4 regions of the Neorhizobium sp. USDA 3394 genome follow, and region 1 is predicted to be linked to each of the others. Evidence: riboswitches for the same ligand, from Rfam matches in the RefSeq annotation. Region 1 holds a riboswitch; each other region holds the start of a gene.
The links. A riboswitch is a leader RNA that binds a small molecule or an ion and turns the genes downstream of it on or off. The one in region 1 is predicted to bind cobalamin.

Region 2: another riboswitch for cobalamin. It lies ahead of ACZ9EJ_RS14455 (aromatic ring-hydroxylating oxygenase subunit alpha); the one in region 1 lies ahead of ACZ9EJ_RS19370 (DUF1636 family protein).
Region 3: another riboswitch for cobalamin. It lies ahead of bluB (5,6-dimethylbenzimidazole synthase); the one in region 1 lies ahead of ACZ9EJ_RS19370 (DUF1636 family protein).
Region 4: another riboswitch for cobalamin. It lies ahead of ACZ9EJ_RS22625 ((2Fe-2S) ferredoxin domain-containing protein); the one in region 1 lies ahead of ACZ9EJ_RS19370 (DUF1636 family protein).

Annotation. Positions count from the first base shown of each region.
Region 1 covers NZ_JBWCDU010000001.1:3,922,486-3,930,207, reverse strand. The annotation lists gene cobD (threonine-phosphate decarboxylase CobD) at 1-871, opposite strand, end outside; gene cbiB (adenosylcobinamide-phosphate synthase CbiB) at 876-1,841, shown strand; gene ACZ9EJ_RS19390 (cobyric acid synthase) at 1,825-3,294, opposite strand; gene cobO (cob(I)yrinic acid a,c-diamide adenosyltransferase) at 3,298-3,912, opposite strand; gene ACZ9EJ_RS19380 (CbtA family protein) at 3,909-4,673, opposite strand; gene ACZ9EJ_RS19375 (CbtB domain-containing protein) at 4,687-4,863, opposite strand; cobalamin riboswitch at 4,901-5,114, opposite strand; cobalamin riboswitch at 5,174-5,382, shown strand; gene ACZ9EJ_RS19370 (DUF1636 family protein) at 5,488-5,898, shown strand; gene cobW (cobalamin biosynthesis protein CobW) at 5,895-6,932, shown strand; gene cobN (cobaltochelatase subunit CobN) at 6,949-7,722, shown strand, end outside.
Region 2 covers NZ_JBWCDU010000001.1:2,919,677-2,927,398, reverse strand. The annotation lists gene ACZ9EJ_RS14470 (FAD-binding oxidoreductase) at 1-387, opposite strand, end outside; gene ACZ9EJ_RS14465 (L-threonylcarbamoyladenylate synthase) at 416-1,393, opposite strand; gene ACZ9EJ_RS14460 (DUF6656 family protein) at 1,427-2,041, opposite strand; cobalamin riboswitch at 2,207-2,439, shown strand; gene ACZ9EJ_RS14455 (aromatic ring-hydroxylating oxygenase subunit alpha) at 2,541-3,785, shown strand; gene ACZ9EJ_RS14450 (BA14K family protein) at 3,884-4,306, shown strand; gene ACZ9EJ_RS14445 (BA14K family protein) at 4,500-4,952, shown strand; gene ACZ9EJ_RS14440 (transporter) at 5,020-6,015, opposite strand; gene ACZ9EJ_RS14435 (acyl-CoA dehydrogenase) at 6,401-7,722, shown strand, end outside.
Region 3 covers NZ_JBWCDU010000001.1:1,832,314-1,840,035, reverse strand. The annotation lists gene ACZ9EJ_RS08705 (GFA family protein) at 1-314, shown strand, start outside; gene ACZ9EJ_RS08700 (NAD+ synthase) at 375-2,048, shown strand; gene ACZ9EJ_RS08695 (TolB family protein) at 2,064-2,894, shown strand; cobalamin riboswitch at 2,922-3,110, shown strand; gene bluB (5,6-dimethylbenzimidazole synthase) at 3,191-3,877, shown strand; gene ACZ9EJ_RS08685 (hypothetical protein) at 3,878-4,561, opposite strand; gene ACZ9EJ_RS08680 (NADP-dependent malic enzyme) at 4,712-7,039, opposite strand; gene ACZ9EJ_RS08675 (UDP-2,3-diacylglucosamine diphosphatase) at 7,273-7,722, shown strand, end outside.
Region 4 covers NZ_JBWCDU010000002.1:233,322-241,043, forward strand. The annotation lists gene ACZ9EJ_RS22620 (ABC transporter substrate-binding protein) at 1-785, opposite strand, end outside; gene ACZ9EJ_RS22625 ((2Fe-2S) ferredoxin domain-containing protein) at 782-1,591, opposite strand; cobalamin riboswitch at 1,689-1,883, opposite strand; gene aztD (zinc metallochaperone AztD) at 2,074-3,312, opposite strand; gene ACZ9EJ_RS22635 (substrate-binding domain-containing protein) at 3,648-4,628, shown strand; gene ACZ9EJ_RS22640 (ABC transporter substrate-binding protein) at 4,710-5,975, opposite strand; gene ACZ9EJ_RS22645 (carbohydrate ABC transporter permease) at 6,001-6,837, opposite strand; gene ACZ9EJ_RS22650 (carbohydrate ABC transporter permease) at 6,834-7,722, opposite strand, start outside.

The DNA of each region.
Region 1 (7,722 bases):
TGAAGCGGAACAGCGACGTTCCGCCCATGACGGGTATTCCGGCAGCACCGAGCAGAGCATCCAGCCGCGCCGCATCCTCTTTCAGCCTCAGCCGCATCGCCTGCTGCCACCTGACATCGCCGAGTGCTTCGTTCGCCACGTGTAATGCCGGACCGGACACTGCCCAAGGGCCGAGCCGGTTCTCGATGCGCGCGATCGTTTCCGGGTGCGACATCACGAAGCCGAGCCGCAAGCCGGCCATGCCGTAGAACTTGCCGAAGGACCGCAGCACCGCCAGCCCGCCGGCATCCACCGCGTCAGTGATGCTCGACGCTTCCGAGACGTCCATGAACGCTTCGTCCACGACCAGCAGCCCGCCTTTTGCGCGCGTGATTGCTGCGAGCGCCAAAAGGTCGGCGCGCGGGACGATACGGCCGGTGGGGTTGTTGGGATTGACGATGACGGCGAGGTCGGCTTCCGCCAACCGATCCAGATCGGCGGTTTCCATGACCTCGAAACCAGCCAACCGCGCCGCTCGGGCATGCTCCGCATAGGTGGGCGAAAGAACCGCAGCTTGGCCTTTCCTTGCGATCAGATCGGCGACCATCGGCAGCAGGATCTGAGTCCCCGGTCCCGCCGCGACATGTGCCGCCGACGGCACGCCGTAGGCAGCAGCGGCAAGGGCCTTCAGCCTTTCCGCCGATGCGACCTCAGGCAGTCGCGTGAAAGCATTGCCGGGAAGCGGCGAATGCGGATAGGAATGCGGGCTGATACCGGTGGAGAGATCGACCCAAGGCTCCGGCGCATGTGGAAACAGCGCCCGGGCACGGGAAAGATTGCCGCCGTGCTGTATCGGATCGCCAATCTCATCGCCAATTTCAGGGCCTGCCACCTTCATGTTCCTTCTCGCATTTTTCGCCCTGATCGTGGAGCGCATTTTCGGGTATCCGGACTGGCTGTTCCGGCGCATCGGTCATCCGGTCACCTGGATCGGCGCACTGATATCCCGGCTCGACCGCGATCTGAACCGCGAAAGCGACGACTTTTCGACGCGCAAGCGAAAGGGCGTGTTCGCGCTTTTGGCGCTTCTCGGCATCACCGTCCTGCTCGGCCTGGTGATCGAATACGACCTGAGAATGATCCCCCTCGGGCCGATCCTGCTGGTCCTGATCGCTGCGAGCCTGCCGGCGCAGAAGAGCCTTGAAACCCATGTCGAGGCCGTCGCGACGGCGCTGCGGGACGGAGGTTTGGAAGCCGGACGGAAGGCCGTGTCGAAAATCGTCGGGCGCGACCCGGAAAAGCTCGATGAAGCCGCCGTCTGCCGGGCGGCGATTGAGAGCCTGGCCGAGAATTTTTCGGACGGCGTCGTAGCGCCGGCCTTCTGGATGGGGATCGGCGGTCTTGCGGGTGGCGTCGGCTACAAGGCGGCCAATACCGCCGACAGCATGATCGGCCACAAATCGCCGCGCTACGAAGCCTTCGGCTGGGCGGCCGCGCGTTTCGACGACCTCATCAACCTGCCCGCCTCGCGCCTGAGCGCCCTTCTTTTCGTGGTCGCAGCAGGTTTCATCGATCGCGCCTCGCCGGGCAACGCGATCCGGGCCATCAGGCGGGATGCCCGCCATCACCGGTCGCCGAATGCCGGCTGGCCGGAAGCGGCGATGGCCGGCGCGCTCGGCATCGCACTCGCCGGGCCGCGCAGCTATGGCGGACAGATGATCGAGGCCCGGTTCATGGGCGAGGGCGGGCGTTCCGAGCTCACCTACGACGACATTCGCCGCGCGCTGAAACTCGCCCGGATCGCCGACGCGTTGTTGATCGGCCTTTTCGGCCTTCTGGCGTGGATCATCTGGCAAGTTTGAGCAGCCCATCGAGATCGAGATGCTTTTCCATATGGGCCGCCAGCCGGTCGAGCACCGCGTCCACGCCTGCCTCGTAATCAAGGCTGGATGCCGAGCTGCCAAGCCGCGTCAGCCATGCCGACCGCTGCCGGTCGTCCGAGAATAATCCGTGGAGATAGGTGCCCCAGACCCGGCCATCCGCCGATATCGCACCTTCCGGGTTTCCGCCGATTGTCGCAAAAGACCGCGTGCAATCGGCACCGGTGGTTCGCCCGATATGCATTTCATAACCGGACAGGGAGATTCCGTCGAAACTCGCGCCCGCAACGGCCTCCAGCCGTTTATCGCCCGCAAGAACCGTCTCGACATCCAGCAAGCCCAGCCCTTCGATTGCGCCGGGCGGTCCTTCCGTCCCTTCCGGATCGGCGATCGTTTTGCCGAGCATCTGGTAACCGCCACAGAGACCGAGCACTCGACCGCCACGACGGACATGTGCTGCAATATCCACGTCGAAACCCGCCGCCTTCATCGCCCGTAGGTCGGATATCGTCGCCTTCGAACCGACCAGCAGCACAAGATCACAATCGCCAGGGATGGCCTGTCCCGGCCGGACCCGGATCAGATCGACATCCGGCTCCGCTTCCAGCGGATCAAGATCATCGAAATTGGAGATATGCGGCAGGATCGGCACCGCGATCCTGATCTTCGCACCCGCCTTCCGCACCGAAGGCGCATTGAGGCCCAGCGCATCTTCCGCCGGCAGCCGGGCCGCATCGGCAAAATGCGGCAACAGCCCGACCGACTGCCAGCCGGTGAGTTCCCCGATCATCCGCATGCCGTCGGCGAACAATGCCGGATCGCCGCGAAACCGGTTGACGATAAAGCCCCGGATCATCGCCGCATCCTCGGGATCGAGCACCAGCCTGGTCCCGGCAAGGCTGGCGATCACCCCGCCGCGGTCGATATCGCCGATCAGGACCACCGGCACGTCGGCGGCCCGCGCAAAGCCCATATTGGCAATGTCATTCTGGCGCAGATTGATCTCGGAAGCGCTGCCGGCACCTTCGATCAGAACCAGATCGGCCTGATTGCGAAGAAGCCCAAAACTTTCCAGAACCCGCGGCATCAGCGTCCGTTTGAGCATCTGATACTCGGCAGCCTTGGCATTGCCTTCGACCCTGCCCTGCACCACCACCTGCGCGCCGACCTCGCTCTGCGGCTTCAGGAGCACGGGGTTCATATGGACGCTGAGCGGCACCCCGGCGGCGCGGGCCTGCAGCGCCTGCGCCCGGCCGATCTCGCCGCCATCCGCGGTGACCGCCGCATTGTTCGACATGTTCTGCGGCTTGAACGGCATGATCTTCAGGCCACGCAGCGTGAAAGCGCGGGCAAGCCCGGCCACGACCAGCGACTTGCCCACATCCGAGCCCGTTCCCTGAAACATCAGCGCCCGAGCTGGCTTGATCCCGGCCATCGCTTAAAACTCGATGCCGGCCTGGGCCTTCACGCCCGCCTTGAAGTGATGTTTGACCAGCGTCATCTCGGTGACCATGTCGGCGGCCTCGATCAGCGCCTGCTTGGCGTTTCGGCCGGTAACGACCACATGCAGGTCCGGCCGCCGCGCCTGGAGCGTCGCGACGATCTTGTCGAGATCGAGATAGTCATAACGAAGCGCGATGTTGAGTTCGTCGAGGATGACCAGTCCGATCGTCTCGTCCGCCATCAGCTCGAGCGCCTTTTCCCAGGCCTTCTCCGCCGCAGCAACGTCACGCTTCAGGTCCTGGGTTTCCCAGGTGAAACCTTCGCCCATCGTGTGCCAGACGACGCGGTCACCGAAGACGGCAAGCGCCGGCTGCTCCCCGGTCGACCAGGCGCCCTTGATGAACTGCACGACGCCGACGCGGCGGTTGTTGCCGAGCATGCGCAGCGCCAGGCCGAAGGCGGCGGTGGATTTGCCCTTGCCCGAGCCGGTATGGACGATGAGAAGACCCTTTTCCTGGGTCTTCTCGGCCACTTCCGCATCCTGAACCGCCTTGCGGTTCGCCATCTTGGCGCGATGGCGCTCGACGGACGCCTCGTCGATCTCCTTCACCGGGAAGCGAGCTTCGCCGGAGATCCGGCAGAAGCTTCCTCGCCGGCCCGGAATCTTTCGCGGACCACACCGGTAAGCGCGCCGAGCACGGCCCAGAACACCAGGTTGGTGGCATAGACGGCGTTGACGAAGCGGGCATGAAGATCCATCGGGACCGCCGTTTCATGGCTTGGCGGGAGCGGCGCGCCGACGAGATGCGGAGCGATCAGCAGCACGATAGCAAGTGCCGCGAACACGGCCGAGCGGGTATAGACGAGAAGGCCGAGGCCGATTGCCGTGCAGACAGCCGTCGAGAGCCACCAGATCTGGCGCGGTCCGAGCTCGGCAGCCGGCATGCCGGGCAGTTCCGGCGGCAGGCCGAGGCCGGGCGCGAGGATGACGGCGAGGAAGCCGGCAATGCCGAACATCAGGCCGCCGCGCCAGCCCTTGAAGCCCCCAAAGGCTTCCGAAGCGGCAACGAGGACAAGGGCGAAGCCGATAGCCGACAGCATGTCGGCGGCAGCAGTATAGATGAAACGTTCGAAGCCATCGGCAGGAGCCCAGGCTTCTTCGCTGTGGTGATGCTCGGCAGCAGGTGCCGCGGTGCCGGCAGCGGCAGGTGCCGCGTCATGGCTGTGGCCTGTCTCGGGCGCGGCATTTTCATACACTTCCGCCTGCAGGATCAGCGGCACGGTGGAGAAGCTCTGCATCACGGTGAGCAGCAATCCGGACAAAAGCCCGGCGATCACCGCCGTGAAGACGATGTTACGAAACAGCGACATTTGGGAGAACTCCTCAGTGGCAGGGGAAGGCGAGCGAGTGGCGCGTGTCATGCGCGGCATTGTGGACGACTTCCAGATGCGAGAAGCCGACAAAACCGACGATGAACAGGCCGAGCAGGGCCGTCATGCTGAGGGGAATGATCTTCGAAGCGGAAATGCCGACTGCGGTTGCAGCAGAATTCGTAACCATGGTCTCGTCCTTTCGCCCTCCACCCGAGGGCCGTTCACGTTCTTTGCCGCCTCTGGCAGGTCTCCTGGCTCGCGGATCGGACGCCTTTACCCGCCTTCCCGGATTTCTCCAGTGGCTTGACGGCCGAACGGCCGTTTTGGGCAAAGACTTTCCGCTTACAGTTGCGGGGGCAGCCGCGGGTTGGACGACAGAATTCGTCGCACCGCATTCCCTCTAAAACCCTTCCGGGCACCATAGGCTGGGCCACTATAGACGAATTCGGCGTCACGGCAATCGCCTTTGCGACGCATTGACATGGGTGTGCGACCGGGCTTAGGTGAAGGGAGATGGTCCCTTTCCGGCAACGGGGAGGGCTAAGAGAGAATGCGGTGCGATCCTTTCCTAAGGATCAATGCCGCGGCTGCCCCCGCAACTGTAGGCGGCGAGCCGTTTGCCGAGAGGCCACTGGAGAAATCCGGGAAGGCAGGCAAATGGCGGCGACCCGCGAGCCAGGAGACCTGCCGTCCGATAATTTTGCTTCACCGGGCGGGGTGCTCCGGGCGAAGTTTCTCGATCACCGCAGACGGTTTTGGCCTTCTGCTCCGCGCCCCGATTTTTCGACCCCGGCGGGAACGCGGCTGACCGATGAGTGACCACCGACCAGATGATCCGGCTATCGCCAGCCCGGCAGATGTGACGATTTTCGTCTGCACGAATTGCCGTGACGCCTCCGACGGCGAAATCCGGCCGGGTATCGCGCTGATCGCGGCACTGCGTGAAGCGGCCGCCGGCAAGCCGCTCGCCGTCAAGCCCGTCACCTGCCTTGCCAATTGCGAAAAGAGCCCGAGCGCCGCCTTCAACCACAAGAGCGGCTGGTCCTATGTCTTCGGGCATCTGTCGCTCGACAATGTCGAGGACATCGTTACCGGCGCGATGATGCTGGCCGAGGACGAGCGCGGTTTCCTTCCCCTTCGCGGCCGTCCCACCTGCCTGCGCGGCAAGGGCATGACGGCCCGTATTCCACCCTTTCATCATCACGAGGACATGCCATCATGAGCGTTTCGTTCGACCGCGTTCCCTGCACCGTCGTCACCGGGTTTCTGGGAGCCGGCAAGACCACGCTGATCCGAAACCTGATCGAGAACCTCAAGGGCAAGCGCTTGGCGATCATCGTCAACGAATTTGGCGATGTCGGCATCGATGGCGACGTGCTGAAAGGCTGCGGCATCGAAAGCTGCCCGGAAGACAACATCATCGAACTTGCCAACGGCTGCATCTGCTGCACGGTCGCCGACGATTTCGTGCCGGCAATCGACCGTATCCTGGCCATGGAGCCGCGCGTCGACCATATCCTCGTCGAAACCTCCGGCCTCGCCTTGCCGAAGCCGCTCGTCCAGGCCTTCCAGTGGCCGGACGTCAAGGCACGGGTGACGGTCGACGCGGTGATTGCCGTCGTGGATGGGCTGGCGCTCGCCGAAGGCCGCGTTGCCGACGACCACGAAGCGCTGGAAGCCCAGCGTCAGGCGGACGGCTCGATCGACCACGACGATCCGGTCGAGGAAGTGTTCGAGGACCAGGTGGCCTGCGCCGACATGATCGTGCTCACCAAGAGCGACCTTCTCGATGCCGCCGGCCTCGCGACCGCCAGGGACCGCGTCGCAGCACATCTACCGCGTGCCGTGAAAATCGTCTCGGCCGCCAATGGCGCCATCGACCCGGCCGTGCTGATCGGTCTCGGCCTTGCTGTTGAGGACGATATCGAAAACCGCAAGACCCACCATGATGACGAACTCGACCACGATCACGACGATTTCGACAGTTTCGTCGTCGATCTGGCCGCAGTGACCGATGCTGAAAGCCTGGCCACCCGCATCTCCGCGACGGCCGAAGCCGAAAACGTGCTGCGCATAAAAGGCTTCGTGGAAGTCGCGAACAAGCCGATGCGCCTGCAGGTTCAGGCGGTAGGATCGCGCGTGAACCATTATTTCGACCGCGCCTGGGCACCCGGCGAAGCGCGGGTAAGCCGCCTTGTCGTGATCGGCGAAAAAGGTATCGACCGCGCAGCGATCGAAAGGATGCTGGCCGCATAAGAGGCCCGAGGGAAGGATGCACATACTCGCCACCACATCGTCGTCTCTCGACGACCTGATCGAACCGGTCGACCTCAACCAGTCACCGGCCGACGTGGTGGTGCTGTCCTTTTCCGGCAGCGACCTGAACGGCATTGCGGCCGTGTGGAATAAGCCTGCAAGCGGCGGGAGCGATACCCCCCTCTGGCCTGCCGGCCATCTCCCCCTCAAGGGGGGAGATTGGCAAGATGCACCCGCCTTCCTCAAAAGCCAACGCCGGAGTGACGCGAGGCCTAGCCACGATTCGATCTCCCCCCCTGAGGGGGAGATGGCCGGCAGGCCAGAGGGGGGTGGCCCCTCCGACCACAACTCGGACAAGCTTAGTCCCCCCATTCCTCCAACTCTCCGCCTCACCAACCTCTCCGATCTCCGCCACCCCATGTCGGTGGACCTGTGGATCGAGAAGACGGCGGCGCATGCCAAAGTCATCCTCGTACGCATCCTCGGCGGCTATGACCGCTGGTCCTACGGCGTAGAGGAGCTTTCCCGATTGGCGCGCTCCAGGAAGATCATGCTGGCCCTGCTTCCGGGCGAATGCAGCATCCGCGACGAACGTCTCGCCGGGGCCTCGACGGTTTCGGAAAACCAGCTCGCCGGCATCCTGGCCTGCTTCCGCGAAGGGGGGCCGGACAATATGCGGCTCCTCGCAAAATTGCTGACGACCCTGGCCGAAGGTAGAACGGAACCTCTGCCTCCGGCAGCACCGATGCCGAAGGCCGGATACTACAAGCCGGGAAAGGGCATCGTCGCG
Region 2 (7,722 bases), 1.0 Mb from region 1:
TTCCGCCGCCTTCTGGACGTCGGCGAGGATGGCGCCGGCATCGGCGACCAGCACGTTTGCGACCGGATCGACGTCTCGGATGCGGTTCATCCGTTCGAGCGACACGATCAAGTCGCTGCCGCCGGTGCGCGGGGTCTGTCCCCCAACGAGGCCGGTATTGCCGGTCTGCGGCACGATCGGCGTGCCGGTCTCGCTTGCAAGCTTCAGGATCGCGGAGACTTCCTCGACCGAACCCGGCTTCAGGAGCATAGGCGAAGAACCTTTGTAGAGCCCGCGGCCCTCGACGAGATGCGGCGCAAGATCGTTCGCGCCGCGCAGGACGTGGTTCTCGCCGACGATCGCCGCGAAGCGGTCGAGAAGTTCTGGTTTCGGCCCTGGAATGTCCATCAGCGTCTCCTCGTCTTTTGCCCCCGGCTTATTCCCGCGGGGCGGCCGCCCTCGCCAGCCGGTCGTTGATGGCCTCGCCGAGCCCATGGTCGGGAATGGGCGTGACGGCGATGCTGGCGGCGCCGGTGGCGTCGGCGCGTTTCAGGTAATCGAACAGGTTTGCCGCCGCCTGCGCAAGGTCGCCGGACGGGCTCAGGTCAAAAACCGCTGCGGCGAGCTCCATTCCCTTCACCGGAGCGGAACCGAGCCGGATCAACGCCTCGCCGGTCTCGACATGGTCGGCATTGAGCCTCACCGCGGCACCCGGCGCATAATGAGAGGCAAGCATGCCGGGAGCCTCGATGATCGCCGCCGGTCCCTCCGGTCGGATCACCGCAAGGCCGGTTGCCGTCTCGATCTCTTCGGCGGCTACCCCGCCCGGTCTCAGCAGCCGGATCACGCCGTTCTCGACGCGAACGATGGTCGATTCGACACCGACAGGAGCCGCGCCGCCGTCGATGATCAATGCCAGCTTGTCGCCCAGGTCGTCGGCCACGTGGCGCGCGCTGGTCGGGCTCACCTTGCCGGACGTATTGGCGCTGGGGGCCGCGAGCGGCTTGCCGAAGGCACGGATGAGTTCCGAAGCGAAGCCCTTGGGAAGCCGGATGCCGACCGTATCGAGCCCGGCCGTCGCCAGCGGATGAATGCCGCTTTCGGGCTTCAGGGGAAGGATCAGGGTGAGGGGCCCCGGCCAGAAGGCTCTAGCAAGCTTTCGCGAGATGGGATCGAAGTCGGCATAACGCTCGGCCATGTCGAGATCCGACATGTGGCAGATCAGCGGGTTGAAGCGCGGCCGGCCCTTGGTCTCGTAGATGCGGGTGATGGCGGTGGGATTGGTGGCATCCGCCGCAAGTCCGTAGACCGTCTCGGTCGGGATCGCCACGGGAAGACCGTCCGCAAGGACGGTGCAGGCTTGGGCAAGCGCGCCGTCGTGATCCCGGGTGATGTCGATGATTTGAGCCGTCATATCCGCCCGTCAATAACGCGGACCCGGGCGTCTTCAAAGCTTTTTGATGATCTCGCGGAGCATTTCGTTGGAAGTGCCAAGCATCAGGACGTTCTTGACCGCTTCCATCGGATCGTTGGTCTGGAACAGAAGGCCGTTCTTGCGGATCGTGCGGTTGATCTTCAGCGGCTGATCGGCCTCGCGTTCGACCGCAACGGCAAAGTACATGCGGGAATAGGCCGGGCTGATATGCTCGAAAAACGTTTCCTCCTCGCCGATCTTGGAGAAGAAGTTGGCGATATAGAACGACCAGCTCACGGGGATGCCGCGTGGAAGAAACGTTCTTGCCGCGGTGACATGGCAATAGCCGAGATGCGGCCGCTCATCGAGCGTGTGGTGAAAGATGATCTTTGGAAACTGGATCGAGCGATGGAAGGAGTTGATCCGGTTGTGGCTCGTTTCCCCGGCTGCCTCGAGCCTTTTGCCGGTGCGCTCTGCGACCTCTTCATGGGTGAGATAACGGCGCTCTTCCGGCAGCCAGACCGGATTGTAGCGGGCGATGCGCCCCGTCCGGAGGAATTCGGAATGGGCGGCAGTCTTCATCACCACCGGCGCCGGAGGCGTTGGCGGAGGAGCTTTATAATAACGAATCTTTCCCTTGGCCTGCACGGTGGCATCGCTCCCATTCGAGCCGGGATTTTATGGCTTATCCCTTAATGACTGGTTTCGCTTTCGCGGGGCTGGAGTGTTGCATTCTGGGCCGTTTCGCCGCTGTCGCCAACGCGGTTGCCGATGTCGCAATGTCGCCTATGCGACACGCTCGCTCGATGATTATATCCGCCTCGATCTTGAGGTGTCGCCTGACTAGGGAAGGCGGAGAATTGGGAAGCCGGCAGGGGTCTTTAGAAACCCTAATCCGGCGCTGCCCCCGCAACGGTGGTGGAGCAACAAGGCACGGCATGAGCCACTGGGAAAGAGCCGTAACGGCCGCCCGGGAAGGCGCCGAGCCGGTCCCCCCAAGGGACAAGCTCCTGAGCCCGGAAACCAGCCTCGGGATCAAAAATGACGACCGGACGCGGCGGGCGTTCGGGACAGGGTGTTGGGTAGGCCTTGAGGCCGACCGGCATTTCCATGTCCTTCCGCTGTCCACATTGACAAGGAAGGTAATATGGAAATTCGCAATCAGGCCCTGCGGCAGCTCAAGAACCGCCGCGAAGGCTTCAGCCTCGAACAGCCCTTCTACACCGATCCCGCCTATTACAAGCTCGATCTGGAAATGATCTGGTATCGCGACTGGCTGTTCGTCGGACATGATTGCGAGCTGCCGAAGGCCGGAGCCTATTTCACCCTGCAGATCGGCGATTATCCCATCGTCGTCGTGCGCGGCCGCGACAATCAGATCCGGGCGCTGCACAATACCTGCCGCCACCGCGGCAGCCGCGTCTGCACCAAGGAGCATGGCTCGGCGGTCAGGCTCGTCTGTCCCTACCATCAGTGGACCTACGAGCTGGACGGCTCGCTTCTGGTCGGCCGCCAGATGGGACAGGATTTCGACAAGACCCAGTTCAGCATGAAGAAGGTCCATTGCGAGAGCGTCGCCGGCTATATCTTCATCTGCCTTGCCAACGAAGCACCGGATTTCGCCCCCGTTCGCGCCGCGATCGAACCCTATATGGCCCCGCACCGCCTGTCGGAAGCCAAGGTCGCCCACCAGTCGACGATCATCGAGAAGGGCAACTGGAAGCTCGTCTGGGAAAACAACCGCGAGTGCTACCACTGCGCGGCCAACCACCCGGAACTCTGCCGTACCTATCCGGAATCGCCGACAGCGACCGGCGTCCAGGGCGCCAAGGACGATCCGGTCATCGCCGCCCATTGGCAGCGTTGCGAGGAGGCGGGTTTGCCGAGCGAGTTCCGGATGGACGAGACCGGCCAGTTCCGCGTCGCGCGCATGCCGCTGATCGAGGATGCCGAGAGTTATACGATGAGCGGCCGCAACGCCGTACAGCGCAAACTCTCCGACGACGTGACGATCAACTCGATCGGCACCATGCTGCTCTTCCATTATCCCAGCACCTGGAACCACATTCTCGGCGACCATGCGATCTCGTTCCGCGTCACTCCGCTCGGCCCGGAGGAAACGGCGGTCACCACAAAGTGGCTGGTCCACAAGGATGCGGTCGAGGGCGTCGATTACAATCTCGAAGAACTGACCCATGTCTGGAACATGACCAACGACCAGGACCGCCAGATCGTCGAGGAGAACGCCTTCGGCATTCGCTCGCCCGCCTATGAGCCGGGTCCCTACTCGGCGCTCCACGAGGGCGGCGTCATGCAGTTCGTCGAATGGTATTCGAACTTCATGGTCAACCGGCTGCAGGGCGACCAGGCGCAACTTTCGATCGTCGCCTGATCGCCAAGTCGTGATCCGTGCCGGGCGCTCTGCCAGGAACGGAATCTCACATCCGGCGTTGTTTTCTCATTGAAAATCAGAATGAGGAAACGCCCGGGATGAATGCTCTTCGTTTGCGCTTGACGGCAGCGGCAGTTGCCGTCGCCACCATGTTTGCCGGTGTCGTCCCGGCGCAGGCTGTCCAAATGCCGGCGCCGCCGTCCGGCATTTCGGCCGCCGGCGATATCACCAATGTCCAGTACCGTCGCGACTTCCGGCGTGACCGTTATGGCTGGTATCGTGGCCACCGGGGTTATCGTGACCGCCGGTCGGGCTACCGTTATCACAACGGGTTCTGGTTCCCGCTCGCCGCCTTCGGCGCCGGTGCCATCATCGGTGGTGCCATACAGGCCGACCGCGGCGGTTATTCGAGCCGCCACGTCGCCTGGTGTGAAAGCCGTTATCGCAGCTATCGGGCCTGGGACGATACCTACGCACCACGCGCCGGCGTGAGGGCACGCTGCATCTCGCCCTACAGATAAGCAGGCGTTGGCCATCTCTCCGCCAAGCCCGGTCGCGGCATTTGCCGACGGCCGGTCTTGCTTCGTCGCGGCGCACGTTAATTGCGCGTTCAGGATGAACTTCCTAAGGTCGCGGCAAAATTGAAATCCACTGCATACTGAAACAATTGGCTGTCAAAACTTGAAACATGGACAAGGGATCTGGGGACTTAACATGACTCTTTTGAAGAAGATCGCGGTTGCGGGCATTTCCGCTGCCGTTCTCGCCGGCGCTCTGATGCCGGCTCAGGCTATGCCGCTGCCGTCCGCTCCGGCCGCCGGGATCGAAACCGGCACCAGCACCGACGTGACCCCGGTGCAGTACCGTCGCCATGGCGGCGGCTGGTATGGCGGGCATCGCGGTTATCGCGACTACCGTCCGGGTTACCGCCGCCACAACGGCTACTGGTTCCCACTGGCGGCATTCGGTGCCGGCGCCCTGATCGGCGGCGCCATCGCCGCCCAACCGCGTTATGCCGAGCCCGCTCCGGCCTATGGTGGCGGCGACGATATCAATCCGCGCCACTACGAATGGTGTGCCGATCGCTACCGTTCCTACGACGCCTATTCGAACTCGTTCCAGCCGAACTACGGCCCGCGCCAGACCTGCTATTCGCCCTATTTCTAAGAGCGCCCGGTAGGCACTATCCGACCCGTCCGGTATCGACCCCGGGAGGGTTTCGTTTGTCGGGCGGTCAGAGAATGCCGGTGCGCTTCAACAGCCACCAGGCGGCAAGCACCGAAACGCCGATCAAGCCGAAGGCATAGGCCGTCCCGCCGGAACCTCCCTCGAAGGGCAGCGACGAGGTGTTCATTCCGAAAAAACCGGTCACCAAGGTCGGCGGCAGCAGGAAGGCGGTCATCAGCGACAGGATGTAGAGGTGACGGTTAGTCTCGGAGGAGAGCTTCGAGTCGATTTCCTCATGCAGCAGTCGCGCCCGCTCCTGCAGGGCGTAGACGTCGTGGTCCGCTGCCTCCAGCCGGCCGATCAACCGCGAGGCGGCATCGTCGAAACCGGGGGGCATCTCGTCGTCGTCGGTCGCCGCCGCGCGCCGCAGCAGCGTCAGCACCGTCCTCAGGTGCCGGTGCAACCTGACCACCGTCCGCCTGATCGGCGCGAGGCGGCGACGTTCATCGCGCGGCGTGTTGTCGTAGACGAAGTCCTCGATGATGTTCATTTCTTCGGTGAGCTCCATCACCAGCGTGATCAGCGTGCGCTGGAATTCGGCAACCAGTGTCTCGAAGACGTCGATCGGCTTGTTGTAACGCGAGGCGTTCTTTTCTATCGCCGCCCGCACCCGGTCGATCGAGCGTAGGGGCTGCAGGCGCGTGGTGATGATGATCCTGTCCGAGACGAAGAAATGCAGCCAGCCGATATTGCGTGTCTCGCTGTCGAATTCCCGCTGGAAATCGACAAGCGTGCCGTAGACGAGCTGTTCGTCGAGCGTCACGGCGGCGTGCGTGTCGTGGGTGGTGAGTGCGGCGAGAGCCGGCGGTGTCAGGCCCGGAAAGCTCTCCAGGAAGGCGTTGACGCGGCTGTCGGCGAGGTTGAGATGCAGCCACAGGAAGCCATCGCCGACATCGAGATCGCTGCGCGCCGCATCGAGCGGCAACCGGGTGCAGGGCGCCGATCCCGGATGGAAGCGATAGGCCCAGACGAGGCCTGGGACAGCGGGGTTCATGAGGGACATGGGCGAGGAATCCGGAAGCATAGGCATCACTCCATAGACCCCTTCTGTAACGCTCGTTTCAACAAGATTCTCCAAAGCAGAAAAAGTAGCTTAGGCTTGTCATCTTGCAGCGCCAGATAGCGGCTCAACTCGGCTGGAAACTCATATGCTGCCAGAAGATGAATACCGCAAGCAATCCGAAGCTGTCGCCGCCGCCGGCCGAAACGATCCGGACCCTCTGGCATGGCCGGATGCAGTGCTTGCCGGTTAGCCGAATGCCGGAGGCTACCGACGAACGTTGACAAGTTCGTTTACGTTTACGTAAAAAGCATATGAGGAATGCCGACGGAGCAGAATCGGTTACATTGGGGATGGCGCAGTTGCGCCCACGAGGAGGAGGAGCATCATGTACAAGGCACCGGTCGAGGAGATCGCCTTCACCCTGAACCACGTGGCCGGTCTTGCGGACGCCCTGGAGATCGGCAGGTTCGGCGACTTGAGCGCCGATCTGGTCGAGGCGATCCTGGAAGAAGCGGGACGGTTTGCCGGCAACGAAATGGCGCCGCTCGGCGAGATCGGGGACACGCAAGGTGCCCGCCTGACCGACGGCAAGGTGAAGACGCCGGACGGCTGGCCGGAACTCTATCGTCATTGGCGTGAGGGCGGCTGGAACGGGCTGACCGCGCCGGAAGCCTATGGCGGCCAGAACCTGCCGCATATGCTGAACGTCGCCGCGCTCGAAATGTGGAATTCCGCCTCCATGGCCTTCGCGCTCGCCCCGACGCTGACCATGGGCGCCATCGAGGCGCTGGTCGCCCACGGCAGCGATGCGCTGAAGGAAAAATACCTCGCCAAAATGGTCTCCGGCGAATGGACCGGCACCATGAACCTGACCGAGCCGCATGCCGGCTCCGATCTCGGCGTGTTGAAGGCCCGTGCCGAGCGCAGCGACGATGGCACCTACCGCATTTTCGGCCAGAAGATCTTCATCACCTGGGGCGAACACGACGCCGCCGACAACATCATCCATCTCGTCCTGGCGCGGCTTCCCGATGCGCCTGCCGGCACCCGCGGCATCTCGCTTTTCCTGGTCCCGAAATTCCTGGTGGGCGACGATGGTTCGCTGGAGGCGCGCAACGACGTCTTCTGCCATTCGATCGAACACAAGCTCGGCATCCACGGCTCGCCGACCTGCACGATGATCTATGGCGACGGCAAGTTCTCTCCCGGCAACGAGGAGGACAAGGGCGCGGTCGGCTGGCTGATCGGCGAGGAGAACAAGGGCCTCGCCTGCATGTTCACGATGATGAACAATGCCCGCCTGGCGGTCGGCATGCAGGGCGTGGCGATTGCCGAAGCCGCAACCCAGAAGGCGGTCGCCTTTGCCAGGGAACGCACCCAGGGCAAGGCGCCCGGCTGGTCGGGGACCGGCATGAGCCCGATCATCGACCACCCGGACATCGCCCGCACCCTGATCACCATGAAGGCCTTGACGCAAGGGGCGCGCGCCATCTGCTACGCCTGCGCCCACGCGACCGATATGTCGCATCACACCGAAGGCGACGAGGCCCGCCACTGGACCGAACGGGCGGCGCTTCTGACACCGATCGCCAAATCCTTCGCGACAGACGCCGGTGTCGACGTCGCGTCGCTCGGCATCCAGGTGCATGGCGGCATGGGCTTCATCGAGGAAACGGGCGCTGCCCGTTACCTGCGTGACGCCCGCAT
Region 3 (7,722 bases), 2.1 Mb from region 1:
GTCGCCGCCAGACCGGGCTCTATTATGCGGCGACCAGCGTTCGTGCCGAGAATCTGACGCTTGAAGGCGAGGAGACGCTGAGCTGGTATCGCGCCAGCGATGAGGCGCGGCGCGGCTTCTGCTCGCAATGCGGCTCGGCGCTGTTCTGGCAGGCGGAGGGCGCGGCAAGCATTTCGATCCTGGCGGGCGCCTTCGACCAGCCGAGCGGGCTTGTCATGGGCGAGCATATCTATTGCGCCCACAAGGGAGATTTCTACCAGTTGCCGGAGGACGGCGTGCCGCATTATCCGGGCGATCGTCCCGCATCCGCCTGAACCATAAAAAACTCAAGGAACAACGTTGCCGCCGCCTGCGGCTGACGTTAAATCGGTACCATGACCCAGGACATCAGCCAGACTTTCCGCATCGCCGTCGCCCAGCTCAACCCGACCGTCGGCGACATCGCCGGCAACTTGGCGCTGGCTCGTGAAGCCCGAAGAGATGCTGCCCGCGAAGAGGCGGATATCATCCTGTTCACCGAGCTCTTCCTGTCCGGTTATCCGCCGGAGGACCTCGTCCTGAAACCGGCTTTCCTGAAGGCCTGCCTGAAGGCGGTCGAGGAGCTTGCGGCCGATACGGCCGACGGCGGCCCCGGCGTCATCATCGGTTTTCCGCGCCAGGGGAGCGAGGGCCGGCACAATTCGATCGCCGTGCTCGACGGCGGCAAGGTGATCGCGGTGCGCGACAAGATCGACCTGCCGAACTATGGCGAGTTCGACGAGAAGCGCGTCTTCATCGCCGGCGAGATGCCCGGACCGGTGAATTTTCGAGGCGTCCGGCTCGGCATCCCGATCTGCGAGGACATCTGGGGCGATCTCGGCGTCTGCGAGACCCTGTCGGAAAGCGGCGCGGAAATCCTGCTCGTGCCGAACGGTTCGCCCTATTATCGCGGCAAGGTGGATATCCGCCATCAGGTCGTGCTGAAACAGGTGATCGAGACCGGCCTGCCGATGATCTACGCGGCCCAGCTCGGCGGCCAGGACGAACTGGTCTTCGACGGCGCCAGCTTCGCCTTCAACGTGGACAAGTCGCTCGCCTTCCAGATGAGCCAGTTCGAGCCGGCCGTTGCTGTCACCGAATGGAGACGGATCGGCGAGACCTGGCATTGCGCCCGCGGGCCGATGGCGCGCATCCCGGAAAAGGAGGAAGCGGACTATCGCGCCTGCCTCCTCGGCTTCCGCGACTACGTCAACAAGAACGGTTTCAAGTCGGTCGTGCTCGGCCTGTCCGGCGGCATCGACAGCGCCATCTGCGCGGCGATCGCCGTCGATGCGCTGGGTGAGGAGAGGGTGCGCGCGGTGATGCTGCCCTATCGCTATACGTCGGAGGATTCGCTGAAGGATGCGGCCGATTGCGCCAGGGCGCTCGGCTGCCGTTACGACATCGTGCAGATCGCCGAGCCGGTGGACGGGTTCTCGTCGGCGCTTGCCGAACTGTTCGAGGGAACCGAGGAAGGCATTACCGAGGAGAACCTTCAGAGCCGTGCGCGCGGCACGATCCTGATGGCGATCTCCAACAAGTTCGGCTCGATGGTGGTAACGACCGGCAACAAGTCGGAAATGTCGGTCGGTTATGCGACCCTCTACGGCGACATGAACGGCGGCTTCAATCCGATCAAGGATCTCTACAAGATGCAGGTCTACGCGCTGGCCGCCTGGCGCAACGATCACCTGCCGCCGACGGCCTTGGGTCCAAGCGGCGAGGTGATCCCGAAGAACATCATCTCCAAGGCGCCGTCCGCGGAACTGCGACCCAACCAGACCGATCAGGACTCGCTGCCGCCCTATCCGGTACTCGACGACATCCTCGAATGCCTGGTCGAGCTGGAGATGGGCACGGAAGAGATCATCGCCCGCGGCCACGACATCGCCACCGTTCACCGGATCGAGCACCTGCTTTATCTCGCCGAATACAAGCGGCGCCAATCGGCACCGGGCGTCAAGATCACCAAGAAGAACTTCGGTCGCGACCGGCGTTATCCGATCACCAACCGGTTCAGGGATCGGTAGGAGAGGATCATGGCCCTGCGCAGCTCGGTCGAGATCTTCAATATCCGGACGAGGACGATGCGGGTGGTCTGGCAGACCGAAGCCCTGTTCGAGGCGCCCAACTGGTCGCCCGACGGGCGCTACCTGATGCTTAACAGCGAGGGCCTGATCTATCGGCTGTCACCGGATGGAGACGGCGGTCCGCAGCGCGTCGATACCGGCTTTGCCGGACAATGCAACAATGACCACGGCATTTCGCCGGACGGTTCGCTGATCGCCATTTCCGACAAGGTGGAGTTCGGCAAGTCGGCGATCTATGTCCTTCCCGCCGAAGGCGGCACGCCGAGGCTGGTGACGCAGAACCTGCCGTCCTATTGGCACGGCTGGTCGCTGGACGGAAAAAACTTCGCCTATTGCGGCATTCGGGGCGACGAGTTCGATATTTATACGATCGGCATCGAAGGCGGTGCAGAGTCGCGGCTGACCTTCGGCGAGGGCCGCAACGACGGACCGGATTATTCGCCGGATGGAAAATGGATCTACTTCAATTCCAGCCGCACCGGGCTGATGCAGATCTGGCGCGTTCCGGCATCAGGCGGCCCGGCCGAGCGGATCACCGACGGCGGTTACGGCGACTGGTTTCCGCATCCGTCACCGAAAGGTGACAAGATCGTCTTTGTCTCCTACGACGCCGATGTCTTCGACCATCCGCGCGACCACGACGTCCGCGTCCGGCTGATGGACATGGATGGCGGCAATGTCGAGACGCTGTTCGATCTCTTCGGCGGTCAGGGCACGATGAACTCGCCCAACTGGTCACCTGACGGCGATGAGTTTGCCTACGTGCGCTATTTCCCCGTCGCATGAACACCTTGCGCCGAGGATGGCGCGGGGGCATAACCGATCCTGTCAGGTGCCGGCGACAAGCCGGAGAATCGGGAATCCGGGGCAGATCCGGAACGTGCCCAACGCTGTGAGGTGGACGCTCGGCCGCAGGATTTGAGGCCACTGGGAAACCGGGAAGGCTGCGGCGGGAAGCGGATGAAGCCAAGTCAGAAGACCGGCCTGACACGATAGACCGACCCCGCGCGGACGGCGGAAAGGTTTCGGACCTCTCCTTGCTCTCAAAGGCAGGGGAGCGACGGCATTGTTGGGGACAAACGATGCAGCATGATCCTTTCGCGCATGCCTTGCTGCCTGCCGGTGAATTTTCGAAGGCCGAACGTGCGGCCGTCTACAGGGCGATCGAGACGCGCCGCGACGTGCGCGACCAGTTCCTGCCCGATCCGCTGCCGGACGACCTGGTAAAGCGCCTGCTTGCCGCCGCGCATGCCGCACCCTCGGTCGGCTTCATGCAGCCCTGGAATTTCGTCCTCATCCGCGATCCGGCGGTGCGGGAGGCGGCTCGAGCCGCCTTCTCGCGTGCCAATGACGAAGCCGTGGAGATGTTTCCGGACGAGAGCCGTGACCTCTACCGCAGCCTCAAGCTCGAAGGCATCGTCAAGGCGCCGCTGTCGATCTGCGTCACCTGCGATCCGGATCGTGCCGGCCCGGTCGTGCTCGGCCGCACCCACAATCCGCGCATGGATGCCTATTCGACCGTCTGCGCCGTGCAGAACCTGTGGCTGGCGGCAAGGGCCGAGGGCGTCGGCGTCGGCTGGGTCAGTATCTTTCGCGACGAGGACGTGCGCACGCTGCTCGGCATTCCCGACCGCATCGAGATCGTCGCCTGGCTCTGCCTCGGTTATATCGACCAGCTCTATGGCGAGCCGGAACTGGCGCTCAAGGGGTGGCGCCAGCGCCTGGCCCTGGATGAACTGGTCTTTCAGGACCGATGGGAGAACCGCTGATTATTGCTGCGGCTGCGGTCCTGCCGATTTCGGATTGCTGAGATCGATATCCGCTTCGGGCAGGAAAGCAGGCCCGACGGTGCGCACCTTCTTGTTTGGATCGTATGGCCGCTCGGGCGGCGGTGAGGCGGGCGGGCGGACCGCGGCCTGTGGCTTTTGCGGGCGGGTCTGCAGTTTGGTAACCCCGGAATAGGGCTGCTCTTCGGTGGGAAGCTCGATGCCCGGCACCTTTCGGCGGTCGTCGACAACAGGCGGCAGCGGCTCGAAGGAAGGGATGCAGCGCTGCTCGCGAATGGCGGCGAGAATGGCATTGCGCTCTTCCGAAGGCAGGATCATCTGCCGCGAACTGTTCCGTTCCGCCGCAAGCGCGTCGCGACTCTGCTCCATTCGCTCCAGCGCATCCCGCATCTGGCCGCAGACCTCGGCATTCGGGCCACCCAGAACCACGATGCTGCCATTGCCGCAGCCGGCGCGGCGCATGTCGATCCGGAGCTCGCGGATATCCGAATTGTATTCGCCGAGCTGCTGGGCATAGCTGCGCGCCACGGACGTGCTGCCGATGATCTGCGGGCTGTTTCCAAGTTTCCGGTAAAGGACCGCACAAACGGCAGGGTCTCCCGCCAGCGCTGCGGCAGGCAGAAGCAAGAGCGGTATGGTCAGCAGGCCGCGAATCGGTATCGGCAATTCCGGCATCCTCTCCTAATGGGAGATGGCATCATGGAGCGTGTCGGTTGACAATCTCATAAAGCCGCGATCACCGCACGCCGAAATCCATCCCCGGTGCCTTTCGAGCCCCAAACGGGGCCCGCGCCAAAGCAGGAGAAGAAATGCAGCTCAGAGTTGAGCTTGCAGATTGGGCTGGGATGCCTCCACGACGGCAAGCGCCGCCATGTTCACCACGCCGCGCGACGTGACCGAGGACGACAGGATATGCGCCGGCTGGGCCGCCCCGAGAAGAATGGGGCCGACATGCAGGGCGTCCGTCAGGTTGCGCACGAGGCCGAGCGAGATGTTTGCCGCATCGAGGTTCGGGAAGACCAGCAGGTTGGCCTCGCCGGTCAGCGAACTGTTCGGCATGGCCCGCTTGCGCAGCGTTTCCGACAGGGCAGAACCGCCCTGCATTTCGCCGTCCACTTCCAGTTCCGGCGCCTGCTGGCGCACCAGCTTCAGGGCGGCCCGCATCTTCTGGGCGCTTTCGGAATCGCGCGAGCCGAAATTCGAATGGCAGATCAGCGCCGCCTTCGGAGTGATGCCGAACCGGCGAATTTCCTCGGCCGCCAGAATGGTGATCTCGGCGATTTCCTGCGCGGACGGGTTGTAGTTCACGAACGTGTCGGTGAAGAACATCGCGCCGCGCTGGGAGATGACCAGGCTGAGGCCCGAGAAGGCGCAGACGCCCGGCCGCTTGCCGATGATCTGGTTCACGTCGCTGAGGTGCTTGTCGTAGCGTCCCTCGACGCCGCAGATCAGCGCGTCGGCATCGCCGCGCTTGACCGCCAGGGCACCGATCACCGTATTGTTGGTGCGCACGATTGTGCGTGCCGCCTCCGGATTGATGCCTTCACGGCCGACCAGTGCGAAATATTCGTCGACATAGTCGCGATAGCGCGGATCGTCTTCCGGGTTGACCACGGCGAAATCGACATTCGGGCGGATACGGATGCCGAAACGCGCCAGCCGCGCCTCGATGACCGAAGGACGGCCGATCAGGATCGGCATCGCCGTCTTTTCCTCGAGCAGGACCTGGGCGGCACGCAGCACGCGTTCGTCCTCGCCTTCCGAAAAGATCACGCGGTTCTTTTCGGATACCTTGGCGGCGCTGAAGATCGGCTTCATGACGAAACCGGAGCGCCAGACGAAGCGGTTCAACTGGTCGAGATAAGCCTCGAAATCCTGGATTGGCCGGGATGCGACGCCGGTCTCCGCGGCAGCCCTGGCGACCGCCGGTGCGATTCGCAGGATGAGGCGCGGGTCGAAAGGCGAGGGGATGAGGTAGTCGGGGCCGAAGATCGGAGTCTCGCCGGAATAGGCGCGCGCCGCGACGTCGGAGACCTCCTCGCGCGCAAGCGCCGCGATCGCCTTGACCGCCGCCATCTTCATTTCCTCGTTGATCGTCCGGGCGCCGCAATCGAGCGCGCCGCGGAAGATGTAGGGGAAGCACAGGACATTGTTGACCTGGTTCGGGAAGTCCGAACGGCCGGTGCAGATCATCGCGTCGGGCCGGGCGGCGCGGGCAAGCTCGGGCATGATTTCCGGCGTCGGATTGGCGAGCGCCATGATCAGCGGCTTCTCGGCCATCTGCTCCAGGAGTTCGGGCTTCAGTACGCCGGCGGCAGAGAGGCCGAGGAACACGTCGGCACCGCCGATGCTGTCGGCCAGCACGCGCTTGTCGGATTTCTGGGTGTAGATTTCCTTCCACTCGTCCATCAGCGTGTTGCGCCCGTCATAGACGAGGCCTTCGATGTCGTGGACCCAGATATTCTCTTTCTTGGCGCCGAGCGAAACGAGGAGATGCAGGCAGGCAAGCGCCGCGGCACCGGCGCCCGACGTCACGATCTTTACGTCGGCGATGTTCTTGCCGGCGAGTTCCAGCCCGTTCAGGACTGCGGCGGCGACGATGATCGCCGTGCCGTGCTGGTCGTCGTGGAAGACCGGGATGTTCATTTTTTCACGCAGCCGGCGTTCGACTTCGAAACACTCCGGCGACTTGATGTCTTCGAGGTTGATTCCGCCGAAGGTCGGCTCGAGCGCCGAAACGGTAGAGACCATCGCCTCGATGCCGGGCGCGTCGATCTCGATGTCGAAAACGTCGATGCCTGCGAATTTCTTGAAGAGGACGGCCTTGCCTTCCATGACCGGCTTCGAGGCCAGCGGGCCGATATTGCCGAGACCGAGCACGGCCGAGCCGTTGGAGACGACGGCGACGAGGTTGGCGCGGGCGGTATAGTCCGCGGCCAAGTCCGGGTTGTCGCGGATCGCCAGGCACGGTGCTGCAACGCCCGGAGAATAGGCAAGCGCCAGGTCGCGCTGGTTGCCGAGCGGCTTCGTCGCCTGGATCTCCAGCTTGCCGGGCCGCGGATAGCGGTGGAAGAACAGCGCCTGCTCGTCGAGATCGCCGCTGACCGGCATGGTCGGCGACTTCGGTTTGTCCTGCGCGTTCATGTTTCCTCCTGGGCTTGCATGTTCTGTCTTTGAGGGGTCGAAAGGAGAGACCTCTCATTACATCAATCGACCCAAAGCAACAGCAGCTAATTTTGCGGTCACGGCGGAAATTGGAACATGGCCGATTGGGCGCGGTACGCACCTTTCCCGGTCCCTGTCATCATCCTGAAACACGAGTCTGGTTTTGAAGCCAACAGAAGCGGCAGCGAAAGGACGACTTCGTGACCGGTGAGATGGATACAAGACATTTCAGAACGCTCTTCATTTCGGACGTTCATCTGGGCTCCAAGGCAGCCCGAACGGACTTCCTCCTGGATTTCCTGCGCTATCATGAAGCGGATACCATTTTCCTGGTCGGCGACATCGTCGATGGCTGGCGGCTGAAGCGCAACTGGTATTGGCCGCAGGGCTGCAACGACGTGGTTCAGAAGCTGCTGCGCAAGGCGCGCAAGGGTACCCGCATCGTCTACATCCCCGGCAACCACGATGAATTCCTGCGCTCTTTCCCAGGCACGCATTTCGGCGGCATCGAAGTCGCCGAGCGCGAGATCTACGAGATGGCCGACGGCAAGAAATACCTGATCCTGCATGGAGACGAATTCGACGTCGTGGTCCGCAATGCCCGCCTGCTCGCCTATCTCGGCGACTGGGCCTATGACGCGGCGATCGTCATCAACATCGGC
Region 4 (7,722 bases), on a different contig from region 1:
GCAGTATTGAAGAAGGCGAGATACTGGTACCCGACCGGGAACGACTTGATCGTCAGGTCCGGACTGGTCTTGAGCCGGCTCACGACCTCCGACGGCAAGCCGAAGGCCATGTCGAGTTCTCCTGCTTCCAGCGCCAGCGTCAGGGTCTGGGCATCACCGAACCTGCGGAAATTGACCGGCGAACGCTTTTCGGCGCCGGCGAAATGCATGTTGGCCGCAAGCGTGATCGAGGCATCCGCCTTGAAGTCGGAGACACGGTAAGGACCGCTGAAGACGGCATTGCCGGTCCCGGTGGGCTTGTAGGCAACCAGCGGCCATTCGGCAAAGAGTGCCTGAATGAACGGCACCGGTTTTTCGGTCGTCACCTTCAGCGTCAGGTCGTCGCCCGCCTCGAAGGTCAGCTTGCCGCCGGTCGCGAGCGCCGCCTTGTTGTTGGCGAACGTCGTATCGAAACCGGCTGCCAGTGCCCTGGCGGTGACGGGCGTGCCATCGGAGAACAGGCGGCCGGGCTTCAGGGTGACGGTCCAGGTCAGGTCTGCGATGCGCTCTGCCTTCTCGGCCAGTTCCGGCACGAGCTTGCCGTTGCGATCGACGGTGAAGAGGTTCTCGCCGACGCCATGGCTGACCAGAGCCCAGCCGTTCGAGCCCTTGGCCGGGTCCGTGCCGCTGGTGATGTAGGTGGCACCGACGCGAAGCGGCTCGCCTGCGAAGACAGTGCCCGCGGTGACAAAGGTGGCGGCGGTGAGCCAGGCGGCGGCCAGGCGCGATACGGTCTGCGACCTCAATTCTCTCTCCTCTTGTTCTGTTCGGATGGGGTGCGAAGCCGCTGCTTGCGGCCCGTCGGGTGATAGGCGAAGTCCTCGACGATACGGCCGCCCAGCAGGTGCTCGCCGATGATCCGGTCGATCGCATTTTCGTTGACGCCGCCGTAATAGGTGCCTTCGGGAAATACCTGCAGCACGGGCGCCAGGCTGCAGGGACCGAGACATGTGGACTTTGCCGTCATCGTGCCATCGCCGGCAGCGCGCAATTTCTGCCGCTCCTGCTGGTTGCGAAGATGTCCCCAGATCACATCGGCTCCGGCCGCGTTGCAGGGACCGCCCTGGCAGACCAGCACGCGGCGTTTCTGGGCCGGCACGAGGGAACCTTCGATGACAGGCGGGTTTTCGGTCTCTGGAGCATCCAGCGCCTCGGCCGTCTCAAGCAGTTCGCCGAGAAGATGCGCCATCAGCGTGCTGGAGGCGATATCCTTGGCGACGGACAAGGCGGGCCAGGGGCGGCTGTCGGCGGCCTTCCAGCGCGTCAGCGATTTCGTCAGCCAGATATGGAAGCTTGGCTCCATGGGCAGGACAAGCGGCACGATCACGACGGTTTCGACATCCTCGTCGAGCAGATCGGACAGCGCTTCGCGCAGGGAAGGGGTTCCCTGCTCGGTAAAGGCGAAGCGCACGGTTCGGGCTCCGGTCGCGCCGGCCGCAAGCTCCGCGAGCCGCCGCATTTCCCGATGCGGCGATGCCGCAAAGGCGGATTTCGCGATCAGGAGGACGGCGCGACCGGATAAATTCTGGGAAGGTAATCCCTGTGTTTTCACTGCCTTCGTCTCACTCATTGAGGAGGCAGCAAAAATGAAGGTTACGGCAGGCGCGATGGCCCGACGGAACCGTCATCCCTGTGGCACACCCCGACCACGGAACTTCTATCGTCAGGCAGGTCTCCTGGCTTGCGGGTCAAAGCCTTCATCGCCCGTCTTCCCGGCATTGGCTGCCAGTGACATGTTGGACGAACGGCTCACCGCTCACAGTTGCGGGACAGCTCCGGTTTTTACCGGATTCCCTCTTAGCTTCCATCGCGGGATGGAAGAACCTTGACGGCGCCAACCTACACGCCCTTTGCCGACTGTCAACGCCGTGGCTGGTTGTCCCCAGGGCGCACAAAGGATCCGGAAGATTTCGTCCAAGATCAGGCCGGAAGAAAGCGCAGTCGTCAGGCTCCGGACTACTGCATCGTCATTTCTGATGAAATGATCCCGGTCCGGAACTGCGGTGACAATTCCGGAGCCAAAGGTTGTCCGCATCAGTGCGATGCGCCGGAGCCGCCGACGGCAACGATCGTAAAAGGGTTTCCTTCGACGGGAATCGTACGGACCTCCTTCAGGCTCTCCGCATCGACGACGCGAATCAGCGAGTGCCGCGGATCGGTAATGACGATATGACCGTCCGCAACGGCAAGACGCGGCCGCGGATCACGCCAATGGCCGTCCTTGCTGTAGGGCTCGGTGACCCCGGCCTTGCGAACGATCTCGCCCTTGATCACGTCCAGCACATGAAGATCACCGTCCTCCGTCAGGATGTAGGCATTGCGCGGCGTTGCCGGATCCAGCAGGAAGTCGACGCGGCGGGTGGGGAGGTCGATCAGCCGGAAGTGCTTCTCGGCATCCGGATCTATCAGGACGATTTTGTCCTCGCCGTAGTTGCCGAGGAAGAACTGCATCGCCTTGCCACCAAGCAAGGTCCCGGTGCTGCCCTTCGGCAGGTCCGCCGGGTAAGCGAGCATGTCCAGCTTCGGTCCGTCCATGCCCCCGGGCCGTGCGACAAGAACGCCTTCCTTGCAACCGAAGGCGACGAGCCGGGCCGAGGTGGCCTCGCCGTGAAGATCGGTGCATTTGGCGATGTCGCCGACCTGCTTGCCCGCCTCATCGACGACGCGAAGACCGACCCTCGGCGGAAGCTCGTCGGGCTTGGTTTCGACTTCAGTGTTTGGGACGGACACGAGCACGAAACGACCCATCGTCACCGCTACGCCGTGATGCGGCCTCGTCGTATCGACTGTCTTTACCTCGGTCCTGCCCTCAAGAAGAGCCGTTTCATCGATGATCTCCGCTTTGCCACCTCGATCGTAGAAAAGGATCGCGTGGTCGTCATGCGGAACAACGTGGAAGGGACGCCTGCCCTCGAAAGTCACGGGCAACAACCCGACGTCGGAGACCTCCAGATCCCGATGCCCGCCGTGATCGGAGAAATCGATGCCAGTCTTGATGACGTGCACGATGTCATGATCCGACTGGGTGGCGAATACGGTCTGGCCGGAGGCGCTGGCGGTCAGGGCCGCGGGACCCTTGACGTCATAGCGGCCGAGTTCCTTGCCGTTCTCGAAGTTGATGGCACGCACGACGGGGATCGTGTGATCGCCGACAAACAGACGCCATGCTTGCTTCGTCTCATGATCTTCATCGGCAAACGCTCCGCAAGCCGCCAAGATCAGACCTGACGCAACAGCGGCCAGCAGACTGTTTCGAGCGAGGGACAAATTCATGAGCTTCCTTCCTGATTGTTGATCGCGGCGTCGGGAGCGGGCTAGGGCATGTTACAGAGTTACGCTCGCTTGATAAATGTAATAACATTACATACACGAGGGCTGTCAATCTTAAAAATGCGATGAATGGCATTTGCCGTGTTTCGGCCTCGCGATCAGGGCCGTGGAGCGTTTGACGCGCCAGAACAAGATGGGCCTTAAAGCTTGCCTGGCGACAGTCGGCTTTGCCGCGTCTGAGGAGAATCCGCCGTTGCTGACATAAAACTCTTACATATCGGGACGAAATCTGCTCTCGGCAGGCCGTGCGGCCTGGTAAACGGAAGAGGCATTCCCTGATGACGACATTGCAGCAGGTGGCAACAAGAGCCGGATGTTCGCTGGCAACGGCGAGCCGGGCGCTCAGTCGCAACGGCAATGTCAGCGACCGCATGGCCCGCAGGGTCCGCCGCGCGGCGGCAGAGCTCGGTTATCGGCCGATACATTCATCGGCCGGCAGGCCAGGGCAACGGCCGGTGGTCGGCGTGCTGATCCCCAGCATCACCAATCCCGTCTTCGCCTCGTCGCTTTCCAGCATCCAGAACCGCATGCTGGTTGCCGGCCATGGCGTGCTGATCGCCCAGTCGAACTACGACCCTGCACGCGAGGCGGACGCAGTCGCCTCGCTTCTCAACGACCGGCCGACCGGCCTGATCCTGACCGTCTGCGATCCGGCCACGAGCGTTGCCCTCATGCCCTCGCTGCCGCCGACCGTGCTCCTCCACAACATGCCGACCGCGCTGTTTCCCGCCGCCGTCACCGTCGACAACCGGGGCGCTGGCCACGAGCTGACCACGCTGCTGATCGGACTTGGGCATCGCCGCATTCTGTTCGTCTCCGGCGCTTTCGCGACCTCCGACCGCGCCCGGTTCCGCCACGAAGGCTATCGCGACGCCATGGCGGAAAGCGGTATTCCGCCGCTGGAAGCGGTGCAGATCCCCTTCGTCAGCGGATACGACCAGCTCGACCTTAGCGCTGAGCTCTCCATGTTTTCGCCGACGGCGATCATCGCCTCGAACGATCTCCTGGCTTTCGGGGTCATCGGCGCCCTGCGGCGGGAAGGGCTTTCCGTACCACGCGATATCTCCGTGGCCGGTTTCGACGGGATCGCCATCGGACGGCTGATGGACCCGCCGCTGACGACGGTGGAGATGCCGGATGCGAGCATGGGGGCGGCGGCGGCCTCGCTGCTGCTGGACATGGCCGAGAATGCGGCTCCCGCCCGTCATCTCGATGTCGCCTATATGCTGCGGCGAGGCGGCACGGTGCGGGCGATCTGAGACACCCTGCGTCGTAAAGGGAAAACCGCCGCTTCCGGTCGGAAACGGCGGTTCCATGATCCGATCAAGCCGGGACGGATCTTAGCTGCGCGGCAGCAAGCCCTTCACTTCGGAAGCCGCATCCTCCAGTGCTTCCTTCGGGGTGGCCTGCTGTTCGACGATGCGCGACAGGTTCTCGACGATCGCCTGGGTGACCTTGACGCCGTTGGTGCCCGGGAAGGCATACCAGGGAATCATGCGGTCCATCTGGCTGAGGCCGGCGACGAAAAGCGGGTTCTGCTTGTAGAAGTTGCCGAGATAGTCCGGCGACTTGGCGGCGAGCTCGTTGTTCGGAACATAACCGGTGCCCGGGACGACGACGGAGGCGCCATAAGGACCGGCGGCGAACTTGGCGAACTTCCAGGCTGCCTGCTGCTTTTCGGCATTGCGGGCGAGGATGACGACCGCGTTGCCGCCGGTCGGCAGCTTGCCCCTGACCGGATCGATCAGCGGGATCTGCGCGGTGCGCAGGTCGAACTTGTCGCCGACGCTCTTGATCGTGTTGCGCAGGGCGCCGGTCGTCTTGAATTCGATGCCGACCTTGCCGGCAAAGAAGGCCTGTTCACCGGCCTGGGCGGTGAAGACCGGCAGGCCACCCTGCTTGACCATGCGGTCGAGAGTTTCGACAGCCTTCAGGCCTTCCGGTCCGGCGAAAGCGACGGACTTTTCGTCGGCGCTCAACATCTGACCGCCGGCGCCGAACAGAAGTGCCGAGAACATCCAGTCGTCGCCCTGCCAGCGGAAATCGATGCCTTCGACGCCGTTGCCGAGCGCCTTGATCTTGGCGCCGAGCGCGATCACCTCATCCCAGGTCTTCGGTGGAACGTCCGGATTGCCGCCGGCGGCCTTAACGAGGTCGGCATTGTAGTACATGATCGGGTTCGACGTCGCGAAGGCGAGGCCGACCTGCTTGCCCTTGACCTGTGCGAGCTTCAGGATGTTGTCGGAAAAGCCGAGCTTGCCCATATCGCCTTCCTTGGCGATGAACGGAGCGAGATCGACGGGCAGGTCGCGCTCTTGAACCATGCGCAGGCGGTTGAGGCCGATGAAGGTCAGGTCCGGCATTTCCGCCGTGCCGGCCTGGCGCATGATCAGCTGGATGCCCTCTTCATAGGTCGCCGACGGGTTGGCGAACTGGATCTTGATGTCCGGGTTTTCTTCCATGAACTTCTTCGAGATCGTGTCCATCACGTCCTTGAAGAAACCCGGCATCGGATAGTGCACGGTCAATGTCGTTTCGGCATGGGCCGGAAGCGACACCGTCATGGCAATCGCCGCTGCGGCGAAAAACTTGGTGAGATGCTTCATCGCATAGTCTCCTGTTTGATGCCGGTCAGCCTTTGAGACCGGTCATGGTGATGCCCTCGACGAAGCGCTTCTGTGCGAGAAGGAAAGCAGCGACGAGGGGAGTGGTGATGATCAGCGTGGCGGCCATCAGCGCGCCGTAGTCGTCGCCGGCCTCGGCGGCGCGGAAATAGAGGAGGCCGAGCGGCGGCGTCGCGTAGGACTGGTTGGAAACGACGATCAGCGGCCAGTAGAGGTCGTTCCAATGGGCAACGACCGAGAAGATCGCAAACGCGGTGATCGCCGGCCAGGCATTGGGCACGATCACGCGGCCGATAATCCCGAGTTCCGACATGCCGTCGAGCCGGGCGGCATGGATCAGGTCGTCCGGAATGGCGCGGAAGAACTGCAGGAAGAGGAAGATGCCGAAAACCGAGATGGTGAAGGGGGCGACCAGCGCGAAATAGCTGTTGAGCACCGCCATGCGGTCGAAGGCGACGTAGAGGGGCAGGGCGGTCGCATGGATCGGCACCAAAAGGCCGAGCATGACCAGCACCATCATCAGCCTTGCGGCGCGGAATTTCAGCTTCGCCATGGCATAGGCGCAGGGGATGGCGATCATCACCTGAAAGACGAAGATCAGCGCGCAGACCACGACGCCGTTCCACAACAGCGTCGTCATCGAGACGCGGGTCAGCGCCTTGGTGAAGTTGGCGACATAGGACCAGTGCTGCGGGATGAGCGACAGCGACGAGGAGAAGATGTCGCTCTGGGCCTTGCCGGCGGTCGAGATCATGAAGACATAGGGTGCGAGGAAGATCACCGCCCCGAAGATCAGGATCGACAGGCGGACGGCGCGGCCGAGGGTGAAGGCTGAAGCGTTCATGAGTAATGCACCTGCTTGTCCTGGACGCGGTATTGCAGGAACATCAGCACCACCAGGATGGCGAGGAAAACGACGGTCATCGCCGAGGCGTAACCGACTTTCAGGTAGACGAACCCTTCCTGGTAGATGGTGAAAAGCAGCACTTCGGAAGCCTTGTTCGGCCCGCCTTCGGTCAGCGTCTTGACCGTCTCGAAGACCTTGACTGCATTGATGATGCTGATCGTGGTGACGAACAGCGTCGTCGGCCCGAGCATCGGCCAGGTGACCAGCCGAAACCGGTCGAAGGCCGAGCGGGCGCCATCGACATGCGCTGCCGCATAGAGTTCGCGGGGGATCGCGGTGAGGCCGGCCAGGAAAAGCACGAGATTGAAGCCGACCGATTGCCAGATGCCGATGATCGACAGGCTGTAGAGGACGGATGTCGAGGCGCCGAGCCAGTTGGGACGTGGCAGGCCGCCGAGCGCCAGAAGCGCGTTGATCGGGCCGATCGTCGGGTGGAAGAGATATTGCCAGACGGTCGCCATGGCGACGAGCAGCGAGGCGACCGGCAGGAAATAGGCGGTTCGAAAGAAGGAGCGGCCGATAGTTTCGCTTTCGATCAGCATTGCAAGGCCGAGCGCCATGAAGATCGAGATCGGTGCGACGATCGCCGCATAGACCGTCGTGTTCCACAGCGAGCGGCGGAAGGTCCGGTCGGTGAAAAGTTCCGTGTAGTTGTCGAAGCCGACGAAGCGGAAGCCCGTATAACCGAGTTCGTAATCGGTAAATCCGAACAGGATCACCACCGCTACCGGTAGGAGGATGAAGACGAACAGAAGAACCATGGCCGGCAGCGACAGGATGAGCCCGGCGCGCGCCTCCTGCCGTTCGGCGGCCGAGCGAGCA